Regions from separate parts of the Pseudoduganella sp. RAF19 genome, predicted to be linked through region 2. Evidence: riboswitches for the same ligand, from Rfam matches in the RefSeq annotation. Region 2 holds a riboswitch; the other holds the start of a gene.
What was found. Region 2 has a riboswitch for cyclic di-GMP ahead of AB4Z19_RS06405 (S8 family serine peptidase). Riboswitches for the same ligand answer to the same signal wherever they lie in the genome.
Positions count from the first base shown of each region.

Region 1: another riboswitch for cyclic di-GMP. It lies ahead of AB4Z19_RS10815 (S8 family serine peptidase); the one in region 2 lies ahead of AB4Z19_RS06405 (S8 family serine peptidase).

Region 1 is NZ_JBFREF010000003.1:635,503-650,164, forward strand. Features, by position in the region: gene AB4Z19_RS10775 (metallophosphoesterase family protein) at 1-470, shown strand, start outside; gene AB4Z19_RS10780 (hypothetical protein) at 457-1,053, opposite strand; gene AB4Z19_RS10785 (VOC family protein) at 1,143-1,496, opposite strand; gene AB4Z19_RS10790 (transporter) at 1,559-2,341, shown strand; gene AB4Z19_RS10795 (patatin-like phospholipase family protein) at 2,357-3,448, shown strand; gene AB4Z19_RS10800 (catalase) at 3,545-5,008, shown strand; gene AB4Z19_RS10805 (M14 family metallopeptidase) at 5,120-6,244, shown strand; gene AB4Z19_RS10810 (CYTH domain-containing protein) at 6,247-6,711, shown strand; gene AB4Z19_RS10815 (S8 family serine peptidase) at 6,701-8,485, opposite strand; cyclic di-GMP riboswitch class I at 8,593-8,680, opposite strand; gene AB4Z19_RS10820 (DUF2863 family protein) at 8,893-10,164, opposite strand; gene acnA (aconitate hydratase AcnA) at 10,338-13,046, opposite strand; gene AB4Z19_RS10830 (hypothetical protein) at 13,086-13,568, opposite strand; gene AB4Z19_RS10835 (HpcH/HpaI aldolase/citrate lyase family protein) at 13,571-14,575, opposite strand.
Region 2 is NZ_JBFREF010000002.1:393,816-408,477, forward strand. Features, by position in the region: gene AB4Z19_RS06405 (S8 family serine peptidase) at 1-1,759, opposite strand, end outside; cyclic di-GMP riboswitch class I at 1,880-1,966, opposite strand; gene AB4Z19_RS06410 (3-hydroxyacyl-CoA dehydrogenase NAD-binding domain-containing protein) at 2,246-4,333, shown strand; gene AB4Z19_RS06415 (GNAT family N-acetyltransferase) at 4,334-4,876, opposite strand; gene AB4Z19_RS06420 (substrate-binding periplasmic protein) at 4,914-5,657, shown strand; gene nadB (L-aspartate oxidase) at 5,654-7,261, opposite strand; gene AB4Z19_RS06430 (TIGR03013 family XrtA/PEP-CTERM system glycosyltransferase) at 7,366-8,751, shown strand; gene prsR (PEP-CTERM-box response regulator transcription factor) at 8,775-10,121, shown strand; gene AB4Z19_RS06440 (GNAT family N-acetyltransferase) at 10,114-10,902, opposite strand; gene AB4Z19_RS06445 (methyltransferase domain-containing protein) at 10,931-11,728, shown strand; gene AB4Z19_RS06450 (putative O-glycosylation ligase, exosortase A system-associated) at 11,692-12,939, opposite strand; gene AB4Z19_RS06455 (XrtA-associated tyrosine autokinase) at 12,952-13,704, opposite strand; gene AB4Z19_RS06460 (XrtA system polysaccharide chain length determinant) at 13,720-14,662, opposite strand, start outside.

The DNA of each region.
Region 1 (14,662 bases), on a different contig from region 2:
GGATACGCAGCCTGCCAAAAACGCTGCGCATTGCCGATGACGTGCTGCTCGTGCACGGCACACCGTCATCGGACGTACGCTATTTCTTGGAGACTGTGACAGAGCAGGGCCGGCGTGCGGCCACGCATGAAGAAGTGCTTGAGCGCGCGAGCGATGCGCACGCTTCGCTGATCCTTTGCGGCCATACCCACATCCCGCGCGCCTTCCGCCTTGATGATGGACGCCTGATCGCCAATCCCGGCAGCGTCGGTTGGCCTGCGTTCGATGATATCCATCCCTTCCATCACAAGGCAGAGAACAATACGCCCCACGCCCGCTACGCCATCTTCGAGCGCACCCCCTGCGGCTGGACCATCGAACACTACGCCATCGCCTACGACTGGAGCGCCGCCAGCGACTTCGCCGCTCGCCACGACAACGCCGAATGGGCCTACCTTCTCCGCACTGGCCGCATGCCTAAAAAGACCTGACGACCAAGGTGCACATGGCAATAAGGTTCGCCGCGACCAGGGCAATTATCCAGCGCGTGTTATTCGCCAGCTCGTTTCGCAGCACCCGCTGGTCGTCCCATAGTTCCTTGGTGCTCTTCTCGCTCCATGCTCGCTGCTCGGTCAGCACAAATTTGAGATTGCCGTTCTGTTCGGCGAACGTGCGCAGGAAATCTTCTTTTTGCGAGGCGAGCCCGGCTTGGAACGCATCTCGCTGTTCAGCGAGCCCACGTCGGAACTCTTCTTGTTGTTGATCTAGTGCGCGTCGGAGCACTTCTTTTTGCTCATCGAGTCCGCGCCGGAACTCCCCTTTCTGTTCAGCAAGGGCGTTCAAGAACTTTTCATTTTGAATGGCCATCTCCTGCCTGGCCTCCTTGCGTTGATCAGCAAGGGCTTGTTGAAGTTCTATGCTCTGCCGAATTACCGAGTCGTGCAGTTCGGTCCTCAGGCCGTCAACTGATGTCTGAAGCTTGTCCAAAGCTGTTAATACAGATTCCATCGTGAGCTCCAGCTTGGAAATACGGACCTCGTGACCCTCCAGTTTGACTTGTACGTCGGGTTCCATAGCGGTCTCCTGTCACTGATGTGCTCTTACTTTGCGCCGTTGAGACGGACGTACTTTGAGCTTGGACAGGGAGCGGTGAATTTAGTTCACTAGACCCGGTGGCTGACTTCGATGAGGATGCCGCCAGGTGCTTGGGCGTAGAAGGCGAGGGCGCCCCAGGCTCGGGCTGGCGGCGCGGGGACGGGTAGGCCGGAGTCGGCCAGGTGCTGATAAACAGCGTGCACGGCTTCGTCGGAGGATTGCAGGAAGCCGATGTGGAAGCCCTGCGGGTAGATCACTGGCCCGTCCAGCTGGTTCAGCACCAGCACAAAGCCGCCTGTGCCGTGCAGAATGGCCATTCCGGGCGCCGGTGCACCCAGCCGCTCGAAGCCGAAGCCTTTTTCGAAGTAATGCACGGCCGCTTCGAGATCGCTGACCGGCAGGTCGATGTGGTTGAGTTGCATGGCGGACCTCCTCGTTGAGTCGGACTTGTATAATCCTAAGCCAAATCCCAGGTGGAGGACACATGCATTACAAGCTTGCATTCGGACTGTCGCTGATCATGGTATCCGGCATCGCGCTGGCCGCGCCGGACGAGAACATTTCTACCGACCGCCCTGACTTTGTCGACTCGGCTGACACGGTCGGCAAAGGCGTCATCCAGCTCGAAGCCGGCTTCGCCCAGGACCGCAACAAGGACGCCGGCCTGAAGGAGCGTACGAGCAGCACTCCGCTGCTGCTGCGTATCGGCGTCGCGGATGATCTTGAGCTGCGCCTCGAAACCGACGGCCGCATGCGCTATCGCGCCGATGGCACGGATTACGCGCGTGACAGCGGCTGGGGCGATGCCGCGGTCAGCATGAAGTGGCACGTGCGCGATGGCGAAGGCGCCATGCCTGCCATCGGCTTGATCGGACAGCTGGACTTCGCCACCGGTTCGCAGGCATTCAAGGGCAACGGCACGCGTCCATCGGTGCGCATTACGGGCGAATGGGACTTGCCGGACAACTGGTCGGTCGGCGTCATGCCCGGCATCGTGGCGGACCGCGATGAACAGGGCCGGCACTTCACCAGCGGCATGTTCGGTGTTTCCTTCGACAAGGAGTGGAGCGAGAGCACGCATACCTTTATTGAGGTAGCATCGCAGCGCATCGCCAAAACGCGCTACGGCGGCACTTCGGCCAGTTTCGACACCGGCGCCACTTACCTGCTGTCGAAAAACTGGCAGGTCGACGCCGCGATGTTCTTCGGCCTGAATCGCCGTACGCCGGATTTCAGCTTTACTATCGGGCTCTCTGCCCGCCTCTGAACAAGGAGAAGCTTCGTGGTGAAACGCAAAGAGGCGCAGGCCTTGCCCGGACAAGTCGTGCTCGTGCTGCAAGGCGGCGGCGCGCTGGGCGCTTATCAGCTGGGCGTCTATCAGGCCATGCACGAAGCGGGCGTGGAGCCGGACTGGGTGATCGGTACCTCGATCGGCGCGCTGAATGGCGCCATCATCGCCGGCAATCCGCCGGAGATGCGCCTCAAGCGCCTGCGCCAGTTCTGGGAAACGATGGAGCAGCATTCCGCTCTGTTCCCGAATATGCCGCGCCTCTTTGCCAACGCGCTGACCATCACACAGGGCATCCCGGCCTTCTTCGATCCTAATCCGATCACATGGTGGAATCCGGCGGCGAAAGTCGGCGTCGAGAATGCGGCCTTCTACCGCACCAATGCGCTGCGCGAAACGATGGAAGCGCTGGTCGATTTCAAATATCTGAATGAGCGTCACACGCGTTTCACCGTTGGCGCGGTCAACGCCCGCAATGGCGTCATGCGCTACTTCGATACACGCAAGGAGGCGCTGGACGTCACCAACGTGCTGGCTTCGGGCGCGATTCCGCCGGCCTTCCCGGCGATCCGCATCGGCGAGGAGCCTTACTGGGACGGCGGGATTTATTCGAACACGCCGATCGAAGCGGTGCTGGACGATGAGCCGCGCCACGACTCGGTCATCTTCTCCGTGCAGGTGTGGAACCCGGATGGCAGCGAGCCGCAAAGCGTGCTGGATGTGCTGGAGAAGCACAAGGAAATCCAGTACGCCAGCCGCGCCAGCAACATCGAGCAGCAGCGCAAGCTGCACCGCCTGCGCCATGTGATCCGCCAGCTGACCCTGAAACTGCCGGATGAGGTCCGCAAGTCGCCCGAAGTGCGCGAGCTGTCGCTGTGGGGCTGCGGCACGTCCATGCACATCGTGATGATGAAGGCGCCGCACCTGCACTGCGAAGACCACACCAAGGACATCGACTTTTCGCAGGAGGGCATCCAGCAGCGCTGGCAGGCGGGCTACGAAGACGGCAAGCGCGCATTCGGGGCCAAACCCTGGGCGGTGCTGCCGGACCCGATCGAAGGCATCGCGATCCATGAGCATTTTTAAAATTTTCTATCGAATAGATAGTATCAATCAAATTTATTAATTGAGCTTGCTTACTTAGAATGGTTTCACCAGCCAACGCTAAGAGGAGCAAGCACAATGAGCCAACCGCCTATCACCACCGCATCCGGCATTCCCGTCGCCGACAACCAGAATTCCCTGACTGCCGGCCCGCGCGGCCCGGTGCTGCTGCAGGACTTCCACCTGATCGAGAAACTGCAGCACTTCAATCGCGAACGCATCCCTGAGCGCGTGGTACACGCCAAAGGTTCGGGCGCTTATGGCACGTTCACCGTCACCCACGACATCACCAGATACACCAAGGCCAGGCTGTTCGCGCAGATTGGCAAGCAGACCGAAACCTTCCTGCGCTTCTCCACTGTGGGCGGCGAAAAGGGCAGTGCGGACACGGAACGCGATCCGCGCGGCTTTGCCGTCCGTTTCTATACCGAAGAGGGTAATTGGGACCTGGTTGGCAACAATACGCCGATGTTCTTCATCAAGGACGGCATCAAGTTCCCCGATTTCATTCACACTCAGAAGCGCGATCCGCAGACCAATCTGAAGTCGCCAACCGCGATGTTCGACTTTTGGAGCCGTTCGCCGGAAAGCCTGCACCAGGTCACCATGCTGTTCTCGGACCGTGGCACCCCGGACGGTTATCGCCACATGGACGGTTTCGGCAGCCACACCTTTAGCCTGATCAACGACGCCGGTGAGCGCGTCTACGTGAAATGGCATTTCAAGACGCAGCAGGGCATCAGGAACCTGGCGGCAGCCGATGCGGTGCGCCTGGCGGGTGAAGATCCCGATTACGCGCAGCGCGACCTGTTCAACGCCATCGCCAGCGGCCAGTTCCCGCGCTGGGATGTGAAGCTGCAGGTGGCGACCGAGCAGCAACTGGCGGACTGGGAAGCCCGCACTGGCTGGAATCCCTTCGACCTGACCAAGGTGTGGCCGCATGCCGATTTCCCGCTGATTCCGGTGGGCGTGCTGGAACTGAACCGCAATCCGGTCAATTACCACGCTGAGGTGGAGCAGGCGGCGCTATCGCCGTCGAACGTGGTGCCGGGCATGGGCTATTCGCCGGATAAGATGCTGCAGGCGCGCCTGTTTGCTTACCACGATGCGCAGCTGTACCGCGTAGGCACCAACCACCAGCATCTGCCGGTGAATGCGCCACGCTGCCCCTTCCACAACCAGCAGCGCGACGGCGCGATGGCGATTGCCAATGGCGGCGCGGCGCAGAATTACGCGGCGGTGGAAGCTGCCGGTGTGAATCCGCACGGCATGGGCAATGGCGAGGGGCCACTGGGCTTGAGTGGTGCGGCGGGCCGTTACGATGGGCGTGGCAAGGAAGATGATTACACCCAGGCCGGTAATCTCTTCCGTCTGATGCCTGAGCAGGAGAAGCTCAACCTGTTCGCCAATCTGGCAGGTCCGATGAGTCAGGTCAGCGATGAGATTATTCAGCGGCAGCTGGAGCATTTCGACAAGGCCGATCCGGCTTATGGCGCCGGCGTGCGCGCGGCCTTGAAGGCGCGCGGCCGCAACATCGCTTAAAACCCACGGCGTAACCCTGGTGGCAGCCACATCGTGGCTGCCACCTGCTTCTGCCGTGGGTTGTACAATGACGGAAATCCGATCAACCCAGATCATCTGAACGGGACCGTAATGACCATCAAGATCAGCCAGAATTTCGACTCCGGCGCCATCGAAGTGCTGCGCGCTGACAGCGCAGCCAACATCGAACTGAACCTCCGCAAAGACTCGCACGCAGACATCCACCAGTGGTTCCACTTCCGCCTGCAGGGCGCGCGCGGCGAGGCCGTGACGATGCGCTTCCTGAACGCGGGCCAGGCGACCTACGCCAAGGGTTTCGAGGACTACCACGCCGCAGCGAGCTATGACGGTGAAAACTGGTTCCGTGTGCCGACGTCCTTCGACGGCCAGGTCATGACCATCAAGCACACCCCGCACAACGACAGCGTCTACTACGCCTACTTCGAGCCGTATTCGTGGGAGCGCCACCTGCGCCTGCTGGGCGAAGTGGCCGAGAATCCGGTCGCCCGCGTGCTGGATATCGGCTCCACCGTCGATGGCCGTGACATGAACCTGGTCGTGATCGGCGAGCCGGAAGCGGAAAAGAAAATCTGGTTCATCGCGCGCCAGCACCCTGGCGAGTCGATGGCCGAATGGTTCATCGAAGGCCTGATCGACTGCCTGCTGGACGATGCCAACCCGATCGCACGCAAGCTGCTGCAGCGCTGCTGCTTCTACATCGTGCCGAACATGAATCCGGACGGCTCCGTGCGCGGCAACCTGCGCACCAACGCATCCGGCGCGAACCTGAACCGTGAGTGGATGACCCCATCGCTGGAGCGTTCGCCTGAAGTGCTGTGCGTGAAGCAGAAAATTCACGAAACCGGCGTGGACATGTTCTTCGACATCCACGGCGACGAAGCGCTGCCTTACAACTTCGTGGCCGGTAACGAGATGCTGGAGAACTTCACAGCCGAACAGATGGCGCGCCAGAAGAACTTCATCGAGCGCTACAAGCAGTCCAGCCCGGACTTCCAGGACAAATACGGCTACGCGCCGTCCAAGTACAAGGAAGACATGCTGACGCTGGCGTCCAAGTACATCGGCCACCACTTCAAGGTGCTGTCGCTGACGCTGGAAATGCCGTTCAAGGATAACGCCGACCTGCCGGTGCCGACCGTGGGCTGGAACGGTTCGCGCAGTGCGGCGCTGGGTGCGGCCATCCTGCAGCCTATCCTGCTGTCGCTGGACGAGTAAACATGGGCGTCGAGATCGAACGCAAATTCCTCGTGACGAACGAGGACTGGAAGCAGCAGGGCGAGCCTGTGCTGCTGCGCCAGGGCTATCTGTCCTCCAACGCGGAGCGCACCGTGCGCGTTCGCATCGAAGGCGATAAGGCGGTCTTGACGATCAAAACTAAAAACGTCGGCGCCAGCCGCGGCGAGTGGGAGTATCCGCTGCCGATGGCCGACGCCGTCGAGTTTCTCGACAATGTGTGCGAGAAACCCATCATTGAAAAATACCGCCGCAAGATTCCTTTCGGCGGCTTCACCTGGGAAGTCGATGAATTCCTGGGCGTGAATGCCGGGCTGGTCATTGCCGAGATCGAACTCCCCAGCGAAAACCAGCGTTTCGACAAGCCTGATTGGGCAGGCGAGGATGTGACTCATGATCCCCGCTACTACAACTCCTGCCTGATCAAGCAGCCTTACACTACTTGGTAACAGCGCGGTAGTACAAGGTGCTGTTGCCGGCTGCGTCACGCGCGCTGGCGTACAGGCTGTGGCTACCGGCGGCGATGCTGGTTGTGTTCCAGGTGTAGGACATGGTACTGCCCGAACCGTTTGCCACTTTCACACCATCGATGTACAGCGCCAGGGTCAGACCTGCCGGGCCGCTGTTGTCGGAGGCATCGATCTTCACGTTGACCAGGCCAGTCACTTTGCCCGCCACCGGATTGCTGATGGTGACCACCGGCTTGATGGTGTCCTTCACCGGAGCCGCAACCACGTTGGCCACGTTCACCGAGACTGGCGCGGACGATGCCACATTGCCTGCCGCGTCGTAGGCGACCGCGATCAGCGAGGCCATGCCGTTCACTACACCTTTGGAATCCCAGGAGAAGGCGAAAGGCGCTGCGCTGTCGGTGGCAACCACGGTGTTGTTCACCTTCAGTTCAACGCGCGACACGCCGACGTTGTCAGCCGCGTTCACGTTGATAGCAACGGTGCCGAACACGGTGCTGCTGGCGGCTGGCGAAGCAATTGCCACGGTCGGCGCGGTGGTGTCCTTCGGAGTGGACGCTGCAATCGCGGCATCCACCGCAGCGGCGGCATTCACGCGGCCGTAACCGTAGTAGATGTCGCGGCCTGGCGTGCCCAGATCGACAGCGGTGGAATACATCAGGCTTTCGATCTTGGCCGGGTCCAGCGATGGATTGGCCGACATCATCAGCGCTGCCACACCGGCTGCCACCGGGCTGGCGAAAGACGTGCCGTTCCAGCCGCCGTAGCCGCCGCCCGCTACGGTGGTGTAGATGCTCGAACCTGGCGCGGACAGTGAAACGAAGCTGCCGTAGCTGGAGAAGCTGGAGCGGCTGTCGGTGCTGTCGGTGGCCGACACGGCGATCATGGTGGTGGTCGGCGTGAAGCCTTCATCGCGGTTGCTGTTACCGGCCGAGACGAACAGCAGGCCGCCCTTGCTCTTCAGGTATTGTGCGGCGCTCTGCACAGCGGCGCTGGCGGGAACGCTGGCGTAGCTGATGTTCACCACGCGCGCGCCATGGTCGGCCGCATAGGTCACGGCGCTGGCCATGGTCGAGTAGTAGGCGTAGCAGGAGTTGGTGGCGGCGTCCTTGTAGGCGATACGGATCGGCATGATCTTCGCGTTACCGGCCACGCCAGCGACGCCCGCGCCATTGTTCATGGCCGCGGCAGCGGTGCCGGCGACCGCGGTGCCGTGGCCGCACACGTCGCTGGTGTCGGCGTTATTGCTGTACACGTTCCAGCCGGGGACGATGTGCGGCGCCAGGTCGGGGTGGGTGCTGTCCACGCCGCTGTCCAGAATGGCAATGGTGACGCCTGCGCCCTGGGCTTTATCCCAGGCAGTGTTGGCGCCGATTTTGCTGATATGCCATTCGCTGCCCAGGTAAGGGTCATTGGTGACCGCGCTCAGCTTCACGCGGCGGTCCACTTCCACGTACTTGAAGTTCGGGTTCTTGCGCAGTTCAGCCACGACCGACTTTTCATTGCCGTTGCCGGGCAGGTCGACGATGTGGATATTACTTTGACCCATCTTGCGGCGCTTGCCGCCGTGCGGGCGCAGGGCTTCGTCAAAATTGGCCGTACTCAGGCCTTCGCGCGGTTCGACCAGGATGCGGCCGCGCGCATATTCGCCTTCAGGCGCGTCGTCCGTTGCGTTGTGGGCAGCATAGGCTGCGGGAATCATGGCGGCCATGGCCGCGGTCATTGCGAGGAGGGAAATGCTGTGCTTCTTCATTGGGTAGTTAAGTCCAGTTTTCAAAAAATTACCGAAAAGCGGACTGCCCGCCGGTCGGGCGACCGGTGTGAAGAGCTCACCACCGGGATGGGCCCGGGGTTGACGAGTCTGGCAGTCCTGCCGTCGCAGAGGGCCTTGGCCTCTTGACCGTTGACTTTGCGTCCCGCGCTCACACGCGGTTTGCTTTTTACAGATTTATTGAAACGCGATGGTAACGAACTCGGCGACCTGCCGCAAACGAATTCTCAATCGTGCGCGCGGGTGTTGCGGATGTGTCTGGACGGGGTTGAAACTAGATGGCAGAAGGCTAAATGGTGCGAAATAGGCGCGAATTAGGCAAGAAATAGGCGAGAAATAGGGAGGGACCCCATCTAGCTTTGGCTAAATAGGGTCCGGCCCCATTGCGGTCAGTGGAAGTGCTCGGTGCCGGTGGGGGCGTCTTCCGGCATCTCGGCGTGGACCAGTTCGCCGGAGGGATCGGCAAACAGGGGAGCGCCGCAGTCGTCGCAGTACTCAGCGACGTATTTTTCGCCCAGCTTCTTCACCTGCGAAACGCCAGCCTCGTTCAGGTGCTCGATGATTTCTTCCACCGGCGTACGCGGCTTCAGCATGGCGGTCAGGTGGCCGGCGGTAATCGGGCCTTCCGGCGGCGTGCCTTCTTCGTCTTCCTGGCCATACAGCGGCCACACCACGCCGTAGATCACGTCGCTGTCGCTGCGGCGGGTGAACGCCACGCGGTATTCGTCGATCTGGCCGTCCGGCGCGGATTCGTCGCCGAAGCCCGCAATCACCGCGCGCAGTTCGTTTGGCTCGCAGGACAGCGAATGCGTCAGATAATGCACCGCAGCGCGGATCGAGACGGGACGAATCAGCTTGTCCGCCTCGCGGCAGGCCATGTAGTACGCTTCCGGCAACAGCAGCTCGATGCCGCAGCCCGGCAGCAGGCGTGCAACGGTCGGCTCGGCCTGGGTCTTCCAGGCTTCCAGCGCATTCTTGCGCTCTTCGCCCGGATTCATGCCCGCCGCCTGCATCTGCCAGCGGAACAGGGGAGCGCCATGTTGCGCTACCACCGCCACCATCAGGTAGCGTGTATCGGCCAGGAAGGGCGCGGTTTCCGGCGTCTTGGTTTCCGACTTCACGGCCACGCCCTTCAGCGCGGACTGGCCCAGCTTGTGCGTCTTCGAATAGGCTTCCGCGTGGGTGCGCGGCAGCTGGTCGATCGAATACAAAGTAGACGACATCGCCATATGCGTGCCATCCGCCAGCAGGTGAGCGGAGAAGTGGGCCGACAGCGTGTTCAGAATCTCGCCCGGAATCTGGCCGGATGCGATGGAAAAGCGCGTCCAGGCCAGGACCGGCGCGGCCACGAGCAGCACATCGTACTCGCGCGATTCACCGTCCACTTCCACCACGATGGTGTCGGACTCGCTTACCGCTTCCACGCTATCCATGAGGACGTCGTAAGCGTTCAAATCCACGCTGAACAGGGAGTTCAGGGCGGCATCAATGGTGTCCTGATGGCCGGTGCGCAGCAGCTTGTGCAGCTGCGTGTCCAGCGTTCGCTCCCAGTTACGCTCTTCAATCCGGGAGGCTGCCTGGCCCACGGCTTGGGCTAGGTTCAGAAGGCGCTGGCTGTCGGCGGACAATTTCTGGGTTGAATCTTTGGATGGTCGACGCATAGCGCTTTTGCTCAGTGTAAAAAGGAAACCTTGTCACATATATTGTAGTGGATTCGGCAAGAAAGGGCGCCCAAAAACAAAAACGCCGGCGAGCCGGCGTTTTATTCAGAACCAGAGGCGGGAACCTGGTGGCTGCCACATCGTGGCAGCCACCTGTTTTACGCCGTAGGTTTTTAAGCAGCCAGCAGCTGGCGCAGAACGAACGGCAGGATGCCGCCGTGCTTGTAGTAGTCTACTTCGATCGGGGTATCGATACGCAGCAGCACTTGCACTTCCTGCTTGGAGCCGTCGGCGCGGTGGATCACCAGGGTAGCCTGTTGCTGTGGCTTGATTTCGCCTTCCAGACCCTTCAGGTCATACACTTCCTTGCCGGTGATGTTCAGCGACTCGACGGAATCGTTGCCGATGAACTGCAGTGGCAGCACGCCCATGCCCACCAGGTTGGAGCGGTGGATACGCTCGAAGGAACGGCAGATCACAGCCTTCACGCCCAGCAGCTGGGTGCCCTTGGCTGCCCAGTCACGGGAAGAGCCGGTACCGTATTCTTCGCCGCCGAAGATCATGGTCGGGGTGCCCGCGTCGATGTACTTCATCGCTGCGTCGTAGATCGACAATTGTTCGCCGGAAGGCTGGTGCAGGGTGATGCCGCCTTCAACCGCGGAACCGTCGGCCTTCGGAGGGATCATCTTGTTCTTGATACGCACGTTGGCGAAGGTGCCGCGCATCATGATCTCGTGGTTGCCGCGGCGCGAGCCGTAGGAGTTGAAGTCGGCCTTCATCACGCCGTTTTCCTTCAGCCACTTGCCTGCCGGGCCGTCTTCCTTGATGGAGCCGGCTGGCGAGATGTGGTCGGTGGTGATGGAGTCGCCGAACACGCCCAGTGCACGGGCGCCGGTGATGCCGGCTTCCGCTGCCTTCGGCTTCATCTCGAAGCCGTCGAAGAATGGCGGCTCAGCGATGTAGGTCGAATCAGGCCAGTTGTAGACCTGGCCTTCGGTGGAGGACACGGCTTCCCACAGCTTGCCAGGAGCGCCCTTCACGTCGGCGTAGTTTTCCTTGAAGACTTTGGAGTTCATCGCGAACTTCATCAGCTTCTGGATCTCGGCGGAGGTCGGCCAGATGTCGCCCAGGTAGACGTCCTTGCCATCCTTGCCCTGGCCGACCGGTTCGGTCATCAGGTCGCGGGTCACGTTGCCGGCGATCGCGTAAGCGACGACCAGCGGTGGCGATGCCAGGAAGTTGGAGCGGATGTTCGGGTGAATACGCGCTTCGAAGTTACGGTTACCGGACAGCACGGCGGCAGCCACGATATCGTTGCCGGTGATGGTGGCGTTCAGTTCCGGGGTCAGGTCGCCGGCGTTACCGATGCAGGTGGTGCAACCGTAAGCGGTCACGCCGAAGCCCAGTTTTTCCAGGTATGGCAGCAGGCCGGCAGCGGTCAGGTACTCGGTCACAACGCGCGAGCCAGGCGCCAGCGAGGTCTTGATGTGCGGAGCGACGTTCAGGCCGGCTTCCACGGCTTTCTTGGCCAGCAGGCCGGCAGCCAGCAGCACGCTCGGGTTGGAGGTGTTGGTGCAGGAGGTGATGGCAGCGATCAGCACGTCGCCGTTCTTCACGTTCACGCCATTGCTGGTGGTGTAGGTCTTGGTCAGCTCGTCGGCCTTCTTGTTGAAGCCATTGTCCGAAGTCGGCTTGGAGAACAGGGAGGTGAAGGTGGACTTCACGTTGCCGATTTCGATACGGTCTTGCGGACGCTTAGGACCAGCCAGCGAAGGCGTCACGGTGGACAGGTCCAGGTGCAGTTCGCGGGTGAAGTCGATGTCGCCTTTCTTCGGCACGCCGTACATGCCCTGTGCCTTGAAGTAGGACTGGAAGGCGGCGATTTCGTCCTTGGTGCGGCCGGTGCCTTCGAAGTATTCGATGGTCTTGTCGTCGACCGGGAAGAAGCCCATGGTCGCGCCGTATTCCGGCGCCATGTTGGCGATGGTTGCGCGGTCGGTCACGGTCAGCGACTCGGTGCCTTCGCCGAAGAACTCGACGAACTTGCCAACCACTTTTTCCTTGCGCAGCATTTCGGTGATGGTCAGCACCAGGTCGGTCGCGGTGCAGCCTTCGCGCAGGTGGCCGGTCAGGTTCACGCCGATCACGTCCGGGGTCAGGAAGTACACAGGCTGGCCCAGCATGCCGGCTTCCGCCTCGATGCCGCCCACGCCCCAGCCCACCACGCCGATACCGTTGATCATGGTGGTGTGGGAGTCGGTACCCACCAGCGAGTCAGGGTAGTACACGGACGATGCATTGTGCACGCCGCGTGCCAGGTATTCCAGGTTCACCTGGTGCACGATACCGAAGCCTGGAGGCACCACGCCGAAGGTGTCGAAGGCTTGCATGCCCCACTTCATGAACTGGTAGCGCTCGTTGTTGCGCGAGAATTCCAGCTTCATGTTCAGGTCCAGCGCCTTCGGCTCGCGGAAGTGGTCGATGGTCACGGAGTGGTCGACCACCAGGTCAACCGGCACCAGCGGCTCGATCTTCTTCGGGTTCACGCCCATCTTGGAGGCCACGTTACGCATGGCAGCCAGGTCGGCCAGCAGCGGAACGCCGGTGAAGTCCTGCAGTACAACGCGGGCTACGACGAACGGGATCTCGTCGGTGCGGGCCGCGGTGGCGCCCCAGTTAGCCAGCTGCTTCACGTGCTCTTCGGTGACTTTCTTACCGTCGCAGTTACGCAGCACCGATTCCAGCACCACGCGGATCGATACCGGCAGGCGGGAGATTTTGGCGCCCAATGCCTTTTCCAGCGCGGGCAGGGAATAGAACTGACCCTTTTTGCTGCCAGAAATAGGGAAATCCTTGAGCGTATTCAGTGTGTTGCGGGACATGACCTCTCCTTCAGGTGGGTATCGTCTGTTATTAATAAATCAAAGACCGAGTTTTTGCTCGGACGTCTTGCATTCATTCGCCAGTTGGCGGTTCGCTTTCGAATCGAGCAGCATGCCCTTGGCAGGGATGCCGATCCAGATCAGGCCATACAGCTTGTTCTCGAAACGCTGGGCGCCGGTGGTGGTGGCCACGCGCGTCAGGCGGTGCAGCTTCTGCTTCCAGCGGATCGCGATGTGTTCGAGATCGGTGGCGTTTTCGTAGATCGTGATCTTGTTGCCCAGTTCGCAGGCGTAATCGGTCACGCTGGACTCTGCGACGTTGGGTTCTTTGGCGTCTTCGCTGGCTTCTGCGGACGCCGGCGCTTCATCCGCCTTGTCAGCCTTCTCGGCCTTCTTCGGCTTGGCGGCCTTTTTCTTGGCGGTGGCGGTGTGCTTGACGGGTTTGTCGTCGGCATGCGCCAGCGGAGTGAGAGCCATCGAGGCGCAGGCAGCGCAGGCGAGAATGAATTTGGTGATCGACATGCTTAATTGTCTCCGGGAGTTACTTGACCATCGCCCAGCAGGGCGGCTACGTTGTCCGGCAGCGGCAGGCCTGCGAGCTTGGCGCGCTGTAGAACCGTCCAATAATATCGGTAGCTTGCGCGGTCGTGCAAGCGTCCGTGCTGGGAGATCGGGCCCCACTGTACCTTCTCTGCTTCATGCAGGATGGCGGCCGCTTCGTTGACTTCGGAGACGCGCGGCGTGAAGGCCTTGATGACCGGCTTGATCTGGTTCGGGTGGATCGACCACATGCGGGTGTAGCCGAATTCGGCGGCCGCGCGCTGGGCGTCGGTGGCCACCACGGCCGAATCCTTGATTTCGGTCGTCACGTTATGCGAAGGCACCTTGCCGTGCGCGTGGCAGGCGGCAGCGATTTCCAGCTTGGCGCGCACCACCAGCGGATGCGTGAACTGGCCCGGCGTGCGCATCGCGCTGCCCGGCACGGCGCCGTAGTGGGCCGAAACGAAGTCCATGATGCCGAATGACAGGCACTCGACCTGGGGCAGGGCGGCGATATCGTGCACGTCGCGCAGGGCGCCGTGGGTTTCGATCAGCACGTGCACCGGCAGTGGCGTGGTGCGGCCGGACTTGGCGGCGTATTTGTTGACGATATCGATGCCGCGCACCACTTCCTGTACGCTTTCCGGCTTGGGCAGGACGATATAGGCCAGCTTGTGGCCCGCTTCGGTGCAGATGATCTCGACGTCGCGCTCGAAGTGCGGGCTGCTGATGTCGTGGACACGGGCGCCGATGCGGTTGTGCACATTGGCTTCGTCCAGCAGCAGCAGGGCGACCAGCTTGGCGTGGGACTCTTCGTTGCCGGCGGCGGCGCCGTCCTCGCAATCGAAGGTGATGTCGAACAGGGGACCAAGCTCTTGTTGCAGGGCCATGGATTTGCGCATCAGCTTCTCGCTGCCGGCGTAGTGATCGCAGGCGGGAAGCAGGAGCGGCTGGCGTGTGCCCTGGAATAAAACCTCGGATGGATGCATGGATGCGGTAGAAACAGCCGCCGCGCTGCTCTCGGCAGCGCGGCGGGTACGGCGGATCGGTGGTTTAACCGGTTCCACTGTGTTTAA
Region 2 (14,662 bases):
GCACCTGGGTATTGGTGGTATTGCCCGCTTTATCCTTGGCGACGGCTTGGATCACGTGATTGCCGGCAGTGGCTTTCTTGGCGTTCCAGCTGTAAGACATGCTTGCGCCGCTGCCGCTGGCCTTCAATGCGCCGTCGATATACAGAGACATCGAGATGCCGGCCGCGCCGCTGTTGTCCGAAGAGCTCAGGGTAATGTTGACGTTGCCGGTCACGGTGCCGCCGTTGGTCGGATTGGTGATGGCCAGGGCCGGAGCGGTGGTGTCAGCAACCGGCGGGGTCACGCTGTTCGACACGTTGACCGAAACCGGGGTGGAGGAAGCCACATTGCCTGCGGCATCATAAGCGACAGCAACCAGGGTGTTCATACCGTTTGCGGCGCCAGTCGAGTTCCAGGAGAAGCTGAACGGGCCGGCGGTATCCGAGGCGACCACAGTGTTGTTGACTTTGAGATCGACACGGGCCACACCAACATTGTCGGCCGCGTTGACGCTGACGATCACGCTGCCGGAAACGGTGCCGTTAGCGGAAGGCGAGGTGATTGCCACGGTCGGAGCAGTAGTGTCGGGTGCCGGGGCGCTAGATGCGGCCGCAGCGACAGCCGCCGCGGCGTTCACGCGGCCGTAACCGAAGTAAGGATCTTTGCCGGCCGCGCCCAGATCGGTTGCGGTAGAGTACAGCAGGCTTTCCACCTTGCTGTTGCTCAGGGTCGGGTTGGCCGACATCATCAGTGCTGCCACGGCAGCTGCGATCGGGGCCGAGAACGAGGTGCCGTTCACGGCGCCGTAGGCACCGCCTTGGGCGGTGGTGTAGATGCCGGAGCCTGGCGCGGACAGATTAACGTAAGCGCCGAAGCTGGAGAAGCTGGCCAGAGCGTCATTGCTGTCGGTGGCAGACACGGCGATCATGGAATCGGTCGGGGTGTAGCCATCATCCTTGGCGTAGTTGCCGGCGGAGACGAACACCAGGCCGCCCTTGCTCTTCATGTAGTTCGACGCGCTGATGATGGCCGAGCTGGTTGGCAGAGCAGCGTAGCTGACGTTGGCGATACGGGCGCCGTGGTCGGCCGCCCAGGTGATGCCGCTGGCGATGGTCGAGAAGTAAGCGTAGCAGCCGTAGGTCGGGTCAACGTAAGCGATACGGACCGGCATGATCTTGGCTTGGCCCGCAACGCCAGCAACGCCGGCGCCGTTGTTGGAGGTCGCAGCCGCTGCGCCGGCGACCTTGGTGCCGTGGCCGCAGACGTCGGCGGTGTTGGTGTTGTTGTCGTAGATGTTGTAACCGGCAACCATATTGGCAGCCAGGTCAGGGACGGCGTCCACGCCGGAATCCAGGATGGCGATGGTCACGCCGGCACCCTGGGTAGTGTCCCAGGCGGTGTCAGCGCCGATTTTGCTGATGTGCCATTCGCTGCCCAGGTAGGGGTCGTTAGTGGTCGCGGTAACAGGCACGCGCTGATCCAGTTCAGCGAACTTCAGGCTTGGGTGCTTTTTCAGCAGTGCCACGACGGCTTTTTCGGAGGCATTGGCCGGCAGGTCAACGATGTGCAGGTTGCTCTGGCCCAGCTTGCGCGCTTTACCGCCATGAACTTTCAGAATGTTGGCGAACTCGTCGGCGGTGAGGCCGGCGCGCGGTTCAACGATAATGCGGCCACGGGCATAATCCTGGGCGTTGTCGTTGGCAGCGAAGGCAGGGGCGGCGAAGCCAGCCAGGGCGGCAGCGATAGCAGCGGAGGTGATGGAGGTGGCGAAGAATTTCATTTTGGCGAGTCCTGTATTTTCAAAGTTCTGAAAAGTAGGACTGCCGCCTGTCCCGAGGGACAGGTTGGAGACGCCACGCAAGGGGCAAAATCACCCATCGAGTGTGTACGATGTACTTAGTCTGGCAGTCCTGCCGTCATAGAGCCGAAGCTCCTTAGACCGATGACTTTGCGTCCCAGGCTTTCGCCTGGTTTGCCCTTGTCAGCTAGTTGCTGGATGGAATCTTAGGTTACTTAATGCCGCATGGCAAGAGGTTTTTAAAACTTTTAGTCGCTGTTGCGGATTAGTCTGAGTATTAAGAAAACTAACTTGCAAGTATTATAGTTACTCTCAGAAAAGTCTTTGAAATCAAAGGTTTAAGAAACAATTAATGTTATTTGCCAAATGGCAACACATATTACTAATTATCAATCAAAGTAAAGAAATAATACGACCGTGCACTTTTGCGGTATAGTTACCTGTCCTCACCATGGAGAAAGAAGAGACATGAGCGCAGAATACGCAGTCAATGGAACGGTCGCCGTCATCACGCTGAGCAATCCGCCCGTCAATGGCCTGGGCCATGCGACCCGGACGGCAGCCGTCGAAGGCGTCCGCCGCGCGCTGGACGACAGCGCGGTGAAGGTCATCGTCATCACCGGCGCCGGCAAGGCCTTCTCGGGTGGCGCCGACATCAAGGAATTCAATTCCCCGAAAGCACTGCAGGAACCGACCCTGCATTCGCTGATCCGCGTGGTGGAAGAGTCGACCAAGCCGATCGTGGCTGCGATCCACACGGTCTGCATGGGCGGAGGTCTGGAGCTGGCGCTGGGTTGCAATTACCGGGTGGCGCTGCCCGGCGCTCAGATCGCCTTGCCGGAAGTGAAACTGGGGCTGCTGCCGGGCGCAGGCGGCACGCAGCGTCTGCCGCGCGTGCTGGGTCTGGAAACCGCGCTGAATATGATTGTCTCCGGCACCCCGGCGCTGTCCGAAAAGCTGGCCGGCACCGCACTGTTCGACGAGGTGTTCCCGGCCGGGACCGATCTGCTGCCGGCTGCCGTGACCTTCGCCCAGAAAATTGCCGATGCGCGTCCGCTGCCGAAAGTGCGCGACCGCAAAGTGGATTATCCGAATCACGAAGCCTTCCTGCAATTCAGCCGCAATACGGTGAAAGCCGTTGCCGGCCCATTCCCGGCACCGCTGGAATGCGTGGAAACCGTGGCTGCCTCCGTGACCCGCAAATTCGAGGACGGTCTGAAGTTTGAACGCGAGCGATTCCTGCATCTGATCCAGACGCCGGAGTCGAAATCCCTGCGTCATGCCTTCATGGCCGAACGCCAGGCCAGCAAGGTGCCGGATGTGCCGCCGGATACACCGGCGCGCGAAATCAGGAAGGCCGCCGTGATCGGCGCCGGCACCATGGGCGGCGGCATTGCAATGAATTTTGCAAATGCCGGTATTCCCGTCCTGCTGCTGGAGACCAAACAGGAAGCGCTGGACAAGGGCATCGCCACCATCCGCAAGAATTACGAAAACACCCTGAAGAAGGGTAAGCTGACTCAGGACAAGTTCGACCAGCGCACCGCCCTGATTACCGGCACCCTGGATTACGCGGCGATTGCCGACGCGGACATCGTTATCGAAGCCGTGTTCGAAGACATGGGCGTGAAGGAAACCGTATTCCGCAAGCTGGACGATGTCATGAAGCAGGGCGCGATCCTGGCCTCGAACACGTCCACGCTGGACCTGGACAAGATCGCCGCCTTCACCAAGCGCCCGCAGGACGTGATTGGCCTGCATTTCTTCAGCCCGGCCAACGTGATGAAGCTGCTGGAAATCGTGCGCGGCAAGGCCACCGGCAAGGACGTGCTGGCAACGGCGCTGGCGCTGTCCAAGAAGCTGAAGAAGACCGGCGTTGTGTCCGGCGTGTGCGATGGCTTTATTGGCAACCGCATGATCGAACAATATTTCCGTCAAGCGGGCTTCCTGTTGGAAGAAGGCGCGTCGCCTGAGCAGGTGGACCGGGCTATCGAAAAATTCGGCTTCCCGATGGGGCCTTTCCGCATGAGCGACCTAGCCGGCAATGATATCGGCTGGTACATCCGCAAGCGCCGTTACGTGGAAAAGCCGGAAATCGCCTATTCGAAAACCGCCGACTTGCTGTGCGAAATGGGGCGCTTCGGCCAGAAGACCAGCGCCGGCTGGTACGACTACAAGGAAGGCGACCGTAAGGCCTATCCGAGTGACGTCGTGAACGCCATGATCGTGCAGCACTCGGCGGATATCGGCGTCGAGCGCCGCAAGATCAGCGATCAGGAAATCGTGGAACGCCTGGTGTATTCGCTGGTGAACGAGGGCGCGCTGATTGTGGAAGAGGGCATTGCACTGCGCGCCTCGGATATCGACATGGTCTACCTGACCGGCTACGGCTTCCCGCTGTACCGCGGCGGTCCGATGTTCTATGCCGATACCGTGGGCTTGCCGAATGTGCTGGGCACCATCGAGCGCCTGTCCAAGGGCCGCCACGGCGAAGCCTGGAAACCGGCGCCGCTGTTGGTCAAGCTGGCCGCTGAAGGCAAGGGCCTCAACGGCTGATCAGCCGATTCGCTTGCGCATGCGGGACAGCGGAACTGAAACGCCGTCCGGCAGCGCAAGCGCGAAATCTTCCACCACCTCAAAGCCACAGGCCCGGTACAGCGGTACGCCGGGCATGGTGGCTGCCAACTCCATCACCTGAAACCCTGCTGCTGCGGCCTCCGATTCGCAGTGCTCCATCAGGCGCCGCCCCAGTCCCTGGCGCGGTACGGCCGGATCGACAAAGAAGGCGCGAATGCGCGCCGGCTGCGTGGCCGGATCAAGCAGGGGATCTGCGCCAGTCTTGGTGCGGTCGGCGCCAAACAGCGTGGCGCGCTTGCTCCAGCCGCCGCAGGCCAGCAACTCGCCATCGCGCTCAATCACGAAGTAGGTGCCATCGTCCACCAGTTGGGTATCGACGCCGAACACGTGGCGGGTAACTGCCTGCGCTTGTTCCGGCGAATAGAAACCCCGGCTTAGCTCGATGCCGGAGCGCCGGATCAGCGCTTCCATGCTCGGAATATCATCGTGGCGGGCAGGCCGCAGGTGGGCTGGATTTGTCATGCGGCGATGGTATCATGGGCTTATCCATGGAGGGGCCATGCGCAAGTTCGCTGCCATTCTGGTTTTCATATGCTGCCTTCCCGCAGCGGGCGCGCGAGAACTGCTGGTGATCGGCGCACATTTTGAACGGGTGTATGAACAGGGACAGGAAGGCGATATCGTCGGCCTCGGACCCGAGATCGTGCGCATCGTCGCCGAACGTATGGGCCACAAAGCCCGCTTCGAAATCTACCCCTGGGCGCGTGCCCAGGCCATGCTGGTGCAGGGCAAGGCCGACATTCTGGTCGGTCCTTACAAAACGTTCGAGCGCCAGAAGCTCATGTTGTTCTCGCATTTGCCCTTCTATCAGGACCAGATGGTGTTCTACGCGCGCACCGGATCGGGCATCGAGTGGAACGGCGATTTCGGTGAGCTGTCGGAGCGGCGCGTGGTCGTGCTGAACGGCTGGGCCTATGGTCCGGCCTTTGACGCGGCACGCCCTCAGCTGCGTCTGAGCGTGGCGAACAGCGTGGAGAGCGGCTTGAAGATGGTGGCGCATCAGCATGTGCACCTGTTTGCCAGCAATCGCCGCAACACCGAGCCGGTACTGGGAAGAATCGGGCTGGCCGGGCAGATCACCATGCTGCCGCATGTGATCGAGGTGCAGGACGGTTATTTCGCCTTTCAACGCAATGCATCAGGCGAGGCGCTGCGCAAGGCCTTCGATGGGGAATTCCAGAAACTCGTGGACGCCGGCGAGCTGAGACGGCTCGGCCAGCGCCACGAAGTCAACGTGCCTTAACGGGGCGGCGGCGTCAGCACCGTCGGCAAGGCTTTCGGCAAGGTCCCTGGATAATTGCGGCTGAAATGCAGGCCGCGGCTTTCGCGGCGCTGCAGCGCGCTGTTGACGATCATCGACGCCACTTCCACCAGATTGCGCAGCTCCAGCAAGTCCGGCGTGATGCGGAAGTGGGCGTAGTATTCGTCGATTTCTTCCTTCAGCAGCGCAATGCGGTGCTGGGCGCGTTCCAGGCGCTTGGTGGTGCGCACGATGCCCACATAATTCCACATGAAGCGGCGCAGCTCATCCCAGTTATGGGCGATGACCACTTCTTCGTCCGCATCGGTCACGCGGCTTTCATCCCAATCCGGCAGGAATGGCGCGCCTTCCTTCGGCGTGGACATGATGTCCTGGGCGCAGGCACGGCCGATTACCACGCATTCCAGCAGCGAGTTAGATGCCAGGCGGTTGGCGCCGTGCAGGCCGGTGCAGGCGGTTTCGCCCACTGCGTACAGGCCTGCCAGATCAGTGCGGCCCGCCATATCGGTCACCACGCCGCCGCAGGTGTAGTGGGCAGCGGGCACGATAGGAATCGGTTCCTTGGTGATGTCGATGCCCAGTTCCAAGCAGCGTGCGTAGATGGTCGGGAAGTGCTCGATCAGGAATTCGGCCGGCTTGTGGCTGATGTCCAGGTGCACGTAGTCCAGGCCGCGCTTCTTGATTTCGAAGTCGATGGCGCGCGCCACCACGTCGCGCGGAGCCAGTTCGGCGCGGTCGTCGTGGGCCAGCATGAAGCGCTGGCCGGCTGCGGCGCCGGCTTCGGGCGGCAGTTTCAGCAGACCGCCTTCACCGCGGATCGCTTCCGTGATCAGGAAGGACTTGGCGTAAGGGTGATACAGGCAGGTCGGGTGGAACTGGATGAATTCCATATTCGCCACGCGGCAGCCTGCGCGCCAGGCCATGGCGATGCCGTCGCCGCTGGCCGTATCGGGATTGGTGGTGTACAGATAAACCTTGCCCGCACCGCCGGTGGCCATGATGGTGTGTTCGGCTGCGAAGGTGTGGACCTGGCCGGTTTTCACGTCCTGCACGTACAGGCCGTGGCAGCGCGGCTGGCTGTTTTGCGGACGCGGGCTGATTTTGTCCGACGTAATCAGGTCAATCGCACAATGGTGCTCGAACAGGGTGATGTTCGGATGCGCGCGCACTTTTTCTTCCAGCGTCACCTGCACGGCGTGGCCGGTGGCGTCGGCAGCGTGAATGATGCGGCGCTGGCTATGGCCGCCTTCGCGCGTCAGGTGGAAGCCCAGTTCCGCGCTCTCGTCGCGGGTGAAGGGCACGCCCTGGTCGATCAGCCACTGGATCGCTTCCCGTCCGTGTTCAACGATGTAGCGGGTGGCGCCCTCGTCGCACAGGCCGGCGCCGGCGATCAGGGTGTCCGTGATGTGCTGCTCGTGGCTGTCGCCGGAATCGAGCACCGCAGCTATGCCGCCCTGGGCCCAGTTGCTGGCGCCATCCAGCAGCTCACGTTTGGAAATAACTGCAACTTTTCGGCTTTCCGCCAGGTGCAGGGCTACCGACAGGCCGGCCAGTCCGCTGCCGACGATGGCTACATCAAATTTCATGGTGATTCGGGATTTTATGCGGTCAAGAGCAATACTATAGACCATTTGCCATCCCTCCGCAGGCTTGCGCTCCCTCAAAACCCTGATGCCAGTGCGGGCGCATCATGGTTGAGGTCTCACCGGAGGAGGCGGAAGTGATCCGGATCTTCAATCACTACGTGTCGCGCATGGCCCTGCTTCTGCTCCTGATGGAGCTGGCCGTCCTGCTCGCGGCAGCAGCGCTGGCGACGCTGGCCGGGCTGCATGAGGTGCGGCTGATTGGAAGCACCTGGCTTTCCGCGACAGTGTTCTCGCTGGTCATGGTCTTCATCATGGCTGCCCTCGGCATGTACCGCAATGAGGTGCACGAAGACCTGCCTGGCATCGTGGCGCGCGTGCTGCCGGCGTTTGCTCTGGGATTCGCCATGCTGTCACTGGTGCCGCACCTGGTGCCTAGCCTGTCTTTCCTGCTGGGTGCTGGTGGCGTTCTGATGACGCGGCTGCTGCTGCGCGGTTCCGCCCAGACCAGCATGCTGGTACAGCGTCTGATACTGGTCGGCGATGGCGTGCTGGCACGGGAATGCCTGGAGCTGGCGCGCAGCCGCCAGGGTTTTCATCGATTCGAAGTGGTTGGCTGCGTGCCGGTTGAAGGCGAATTGCGCTGTGTGCCGTCGGCAGTGGTGCTGCCCGTGTGCGGAAGCCTGCTGGCGCTGGCGCGCAAACACGGCGCGCATGAACTGGTGGTATCGATCGGCGACCGCCGCAATGGGACTTATCCCGTCAAGGAATTGCTGGCCTGTGCGCTGGGTGGAGTTCGGGTGATCGATGCCGCGACCTTTTTCGAGCGGGAAGCATCCCAGCTCCGGATCGATTCCATGCAACCGAGTTACCTGACCTTCGGTGGCGGCTTTGATCAAAGCCTGCTGCGGGCTGCGGTCAAGCGCGGCTTCGACCTGGCCGCCAGTGCTGCCATTTGTCTGATTACCCTGCCGCTCATGGCCGGAGCGGTTCTTGCCATTTTGCTTGACGATGGCGGTCCTGTGATTTACCGGCAGGAGCGCGTCGGGCGCGATGGCAGGCTTTTTTTTCTCCTGAAGTTCCGCAGCATGCGCCAGGACGCGGAACACGATGGCCAGCCGCGCTGGGCGCAGCAGGCTGACAAGCGCATCACATCCACCGGCCGCTGGTTGCGCAAGCTGCGCATCGACGAACTTCCACAATTGCTGAATGTGTTCCGCGGCGAGATGAGCTTTGTCGGGCCGCGGCCGGAACGCGCCTTCTTCGTCTCCCAGTTCCAGCGCCAAATCGCGTATTACGACGTGCGCCACACGATCAAGCCCGGCATCACGGGCCTCGCCCAGGTGCGCTATCAATACGGCGCCTCGATCGAGGATGCGGTGTGCAAGCTGCAATATGACCTGTACTACGTGAAAAACAATAGCCTGTTCCTTGACCTGCTGATTCTGGTCGACACGGTGCAAGTTGTGCTATTCGGTAAGGGCAGCCGCTGATTTTAGCGTCATAGGGAGCAAGCATGGCCAAGAAAAAGCTGCTGGTGGTGGAAGACGATCCGGGCTTGCAAAGGCAGCTGCGCTGGGCGCTGGATGATTATGACACTGTGTTTGCGGCGGACCGTGACATGGCGCTGAATCAGCTGCGCCGCCACCAAACCGCCGTGGCGACCATTGATCTCGGTCTGCCGCCGGATACCGATGGTTCGGCCGAAGGCCTGGCCTTGCTGAAGCAGATGCTGGCGATTGCTCCGGATATGAAGGTCATCGTGCTGTCCGGGAACCAGGACCGCGGCAATGTTCTGAAAGCCGTAGGGCTGGGCGCTTACGACTTTCATCAGAAGCCGCTGGAAACAGACCTGTTGCGCCTCATGATCGAGCGCGCCTTCTTCCTGCACACCGTCCAGCAGGACAACCGGCGCATGCTGCAGACGGAGGTCGACTCGCCGCTGGCCGGCATTATTACGCGCGACCCCGGCATGCTGCGGGTCTGCCGCAGCGTGGAAAAAGTCGCGCCCAGCTCGGCGACGGTGATGCTGCTGGGCGCTTCGGGCTGCGGCAAGGAGTTGCTGGCACGCGGCCTGCACGAGCTGAGTGCCCGTCACGGCAAACGCTTCGTCGCCATCAATTGCGCCGCGATCCCGGAGAACCTGCTGGAGAGCGAGCTGTTTGGCTACGAAAAGGGGGCATTCACGGGGGCCGAGCGTCAGACGCTGGGCAAGATCGAACTGGCCGGCGGCGGCACATTCTTCCTCGATGAAATCGGCGATATGGCGATGCCTTTACAGGCCAAGCTGCTGCGCTTCCTGCAGCAGCGGATCATTGAGCGCGTCGGCGGCCGGAATGAGATCGCAGTCGATGTGCGCATTGTCTGCGCCACACACCGTAATCTGAAAGCATTGGTCGATGCCGGATCATTCCGGGAGGACCTGTTCTATCGTTTGAGCGAAATTGTGCTGGTGATTCCGCCGCTGCGGGAGCGCATGGGCGACAGCGTGCTACTAGCCCACCACTTCCGTCATCGCTTTGCCAACGCTGAAAGCCGTCCCGCCATGGCTTTCAGCACGGACGCGCTGGCGGCGATCGAGGCACACGGCTGGCCTGGCAATGTGCGCGAGATGGAAAACTGCATCAAACGTGCGGTCATCATGGCCGACGGCCCGCACATCACGGCGGCCGACCTGGGTTTGCCGCCGCTTGCCGCGCAATCCGAGAGCATGGATCTACGGGAAGCACGCAGCGGCGCCGAGTACAAGGTGATGGTGCGCGCTCTGGCGCGAACCGGCGGCAATATCGCGCGCGCCGCCGAGCTGCTTGGCGTGAGCCGGCCGACGCTGTACGACCTGATGAATCATCACGGCATCAAGTAAGCCTTTCCAGCGCCTTGGTGTCGAAAACCAGTTTTGGGAAGGAATTCTCGTGGCGGGATAAGTGGACCCAGGGGAACTGCGACGCCACCATCCACTGCCACTCGCCGCAGCAAAGAAAGACTGCCGATCCGAGCGGCGTTGCGCCCATGCGCCTGTGCGCGCGCAGCGATTCCGGATTGAAGGCGGATATGCGGCTGCAGGTCCATTGAACGCCAACGGCGTGCAGGCGGCGGTTGGTCGCGTCCCACAGCCTGCAAAAGGCGGTGCCAAGCCGCATCTCCGGTTGCACGAATACGTCGAAGTCCCACGCCGAGTGCGGCGAAGGCAGGCAATAGCGGACGCGCACATCATCTTCCTGATAAGCGCCGAACTGGTACCAGATGAAGCCTGCCAGTTGCTCGCCACGCCAGGCAGCCAGGCTGTGGGCGCCCTGACGGAAGCGGCGCGACAGGATGTCCGCACACCGCGGATAGCCAGGCGGGACGTCTTCTATGGTGACGATCGGGCTCACCGTAATACAGCCATTGCATCGCTGGCGTGCCGGCTCGGTCGCGACGCGTTGGGCCACAAACAAATAGCGCTGCAGACGCCAGCCGACGCTTTCCACCAGACGGGAGAGGGCGTACCAGGCAGCGCTGTGCCATCCGAGTTCAGCAATGCAGCGTCGTATCCGGTTCTTCATTGAGCCATTAGACCGCTGCGGTGCCTGGCGCCGTTTGATATCCGTCAAACGCTCTGCCTGTCCCATCGCAAGAAGCGAAACCTCGAATTCGCGAATCATGAAGCTGTCTCACTGACGGTGCGAGGAAATGATGGTCAGCCCAACCTGGAATACCGGCAGCCAACGCGGCTTCTACGATTACTACGAGAAGGAAAGCGCGGGACAGGCGGCGCTGGAACGCTTTGCATCGATCCAGCGCACGGTGCTGCGCGCGCTGGGTGCTCCAGAGGCGCCTTTGTATGTTGCCGATATCGGTTGCGGGGCGGGCACGCAGTCCCGCCTGTGGGCCGAGGGCGGACACGAAGTATTTGGCGCCGATATCAATGCGGCACTGATTGCCCTGGCGCGCGAACGCTCGGCGGATGCCGGATTGCAGATCGGTTTCGCAGTCGCTTCAGCCACCGATCTGCCCTGGCCGGATGCCAGCATGGATCTGTGTATAGCGCCTGAACTGCTGGAGCACGTCGAAGACTGGCAAGCATGCCTGCGCGAGATGGTGCGGGTACTGCGGCCCGGCGGCAGCCTGTATATCAGCACCAGCAATGTGCTGTGTCCACGGCAGGAGGAGTTCCAATTGCCGCTGTACTCCTGGTATCCGCCGGCGTTGAAACGGCACATCGTGCAGTTGGCGATGACGAGCCGCCCCGAACTGGCGGGGTATGCAACGTATCCCGCGGTGAACTGGTTCAGCTATTACGGCCTGCGCGACTGGCTGACAGCGCGTGGCGTGCGCTGCCAGGACCGGTTCGACCTGATTGATGTGAACAAACTGGGACGGGCCCGGCGCACCGTGATTTCTGCCGTTCGTGCCTGGCCCGGACTGCGTTGGCTAGCCCATGTCGCCACGCCTTACACCGTGGTATTGGGCACACGTCCGCGCAGCTGAGCGCGCATGGCAACAACGGCGGCCATCAGGTAGTAAGGTACGTCGTAATACAGCAGGCTGAGGAAGGCGCCGCCAACTGCAAATCCCACCATGCTGGCCTGGATCATGCGCGCCAGCGATCCCGCCCAGGCGAATTCCTCCTGCATGGCTGCCTGGCGCACCACCACCGTGGCGGAGCGCCATGTGAATAATCCGAGCAGCATATAAAGCACGAGCCCGACGTAGCCGTGTTCGCCCAGCGCCTGAAAATAGATGCTGTGCGCCGCATGCACGTCGCTGGGAACCGGCGCGTACAGAAAGAACGCGAGGGGTTCTGAAACCTCGAAGCCACCGCCGAAGAAGCGATCGCTCGCCAGATTGAAGGCCATGCGCCATGCATTGATGCGGCCCATTGCCGAGTCGTCCTCCTGGTAAGAGTTAATGGAATCCATGCGCGTTGACCAGCGCTCCGGCATCAGCACCAGAACCAGCGGAACACAAATCAGCAGCAGGGCGCCGCCGAGCAGTTTGTGGCGGCTCTTCAGCCACATGTACACCAGCATTGCGCCAATGGCCAGGAGCGCACCGCGTGAGTAGGAACCCAGTGTGGCGACAGCCGACAGCAGCATGGTAGCGGTCATCCCGTGCTTGAGCCATTTCCTGTGGGTAGCCAGCTGCAGATAGCGCATCAGGGGGATGGTCACGATCAAGGCCAGCGCCAGCGCGTTGTTGTCGCCGATGAAGGTATCCTCCGGCCCCCACACCAGATCGGCGCCACCGGTTCGCAAGGTAAAGATGCCGCCTTTGACGCCGTAAAAGCCCAGGGAAAGCACGATCACACCGATCAGGCGCTGGATGTCGGCGCGCTCGCGCAGCACCATCAGCGTTACCAGGTTCATCAGCATGATCTTCATCACCTTGCCCCACTGGGTCCAGGCCGCATTCGGAAACATGGCGAACAGGGTGGTGATATTCATCCACCATATAAAGGTGAGCAGCAGAATGGTTTCGGGTGTCCATGGCAGGCGGCAGGACTGCGGCGCCTTCAATATGCTGAAAAATGTACAGATCGCGATAATCATTGCGACCGGGAAGTGCTGGGCATAGCCCCAGCCCTGGGTGTGGGGATTCATGACGCTGACCAGTACCCACATCAGCACGCCATTGATGGGGTCTTTCAACACGAATGGCAGGCTGGCGAAGATGGCGAGCAGGATTAGGATGTCGCGCATGCGGCGTCACTGTCAGGTGTAGTAGCCGTAATACTCCACGCCGGGAAAGGCGCGCGTCTTGTTGTAGACCAGGTTGACATTGCGGCCGGGTTCCAGGCGGCCCAGCGCCTCGCGCACCGCGTTCTGGGTAGTGGTTTCGGCCTCTACCACCATCACCACCTGGCCCATTTGCGACACGAGGACGCTTGCCTCCGTCGTAATGAGCAAAGGCGGCGAATCGAAGATAACGATGCGGTCCGAGTAGCGGGAGGCGATTTCTTCCAGAAGACTGCTCATATTGCGGCTCGCCAGCAGTTCGGTGGCGTGACGGTTGGCGCGACCGGTGGGCAGAATGCTGAGCGAAGGCACATTGGTCTTGAGGATGACATCGGACAGATCCATGCTGCCGTTGAGCAGCACGTCCATCAGGCCGATGTCGGCATGCAGGCCCAGGACCTTGAGGACGGAAGGGCGTGCCACATCGGCATCGACCAGCAGCACCGTCACGTCCTTTTCCATCGCGATGCTCATGGCCAGGTTGATGGCGCAGTAAGTCTTGCCTTCGCCGGGCAGGGCGCTGGTGACGATGATCAGGTTGCCGCGGTTGGCTGTTTTGGCGTCATGCAGCAAGGGGCGCTTGATGATGCGGAAGTCTTCGGCCACCGGCGTACGCCCGCCATCGTGGGTGAGCATGCCACGCTGGAGCAGCCTCACGAGGTTGATATCCGCGAAACCGGGCTCTGGCATTTCGTTTCCAGCTTCCAGCAGCACTTCGGGCAGTTGCATTACTCACCCCACAGCTCAATGGATGAAGGCGTAGGCCATGACGCCGCCATAGCAAGCACAGAGGCAGGCCAGACCTGCGCTGAAGCCGATGCGGCCGTGGCGGCGGCGGCGTTGCTCGGCGTCGGTCCAGTTCATCGACACGGTGCCGATGACACGGAAGCCCGTTGCCTCGCGCAGTTCAGCGGGACTGAGGAAGGTCGGACGCAGTTGACCCAGCAGAAGCGCCACCGCGCCGCTTGCCAGGATCGAAACCAGCAGCACGACGCTGAACAACAGGGCGCGGTTGGGACCGATCGGGCGCAAGGGCACGGTAGGCGGATCGATGATCTTAAAGCTCATCATCTCGGTCGTTGTGCTGAGTTCGCCTGACAGCTTTGCCGACTCGCGCCGCGCAATCAGCTTCTCGTAGTTTTCCTTGTTGACCTGGTAATCGCGGTTCAACTGGGCCAACTGAGATTCCACTTCGGGGACGGCATTGCTTCGCGCTACCAGGCGTTCATGGCGCACTTCCATCTCCTGCACGCGAGCTTTGACCGCGGCCACGTGCGCATCCGCTTCGGCCAGCGCCACTTTGAGCTGCTGCAGCATGGGGCTGTAGCCTTTTCCTGGGTCGGCACCCGGAACGCGTTTTTTCGCCTCATCGGCCTTGCGCTCTTCAAGCTGCCCAATCAAGCGCAGGGTGGCGACAATGTCCGGATGCAGGTCGGTATATGTGGTGCGCAACGCGTCGAGCGATTTATTCAGGGCGTCGATGCGGCTATCGATTTCCGGATTCTCTACGGCCGGCGCGGCACTGGTGCCGATGACAGGCTCATCGCCATTGGCCTGCGCCGCCAGGGCAGTGCGGGAGTGTTCGGCTTCCACCAGTTCCAGTCGTGCGGTATTCAGCGCATCGGCAGAAATCAGGATTTGCGCGCCATAGTCGACACCCTGGCGCGGCAGCAGGGTGTTGTGTTTC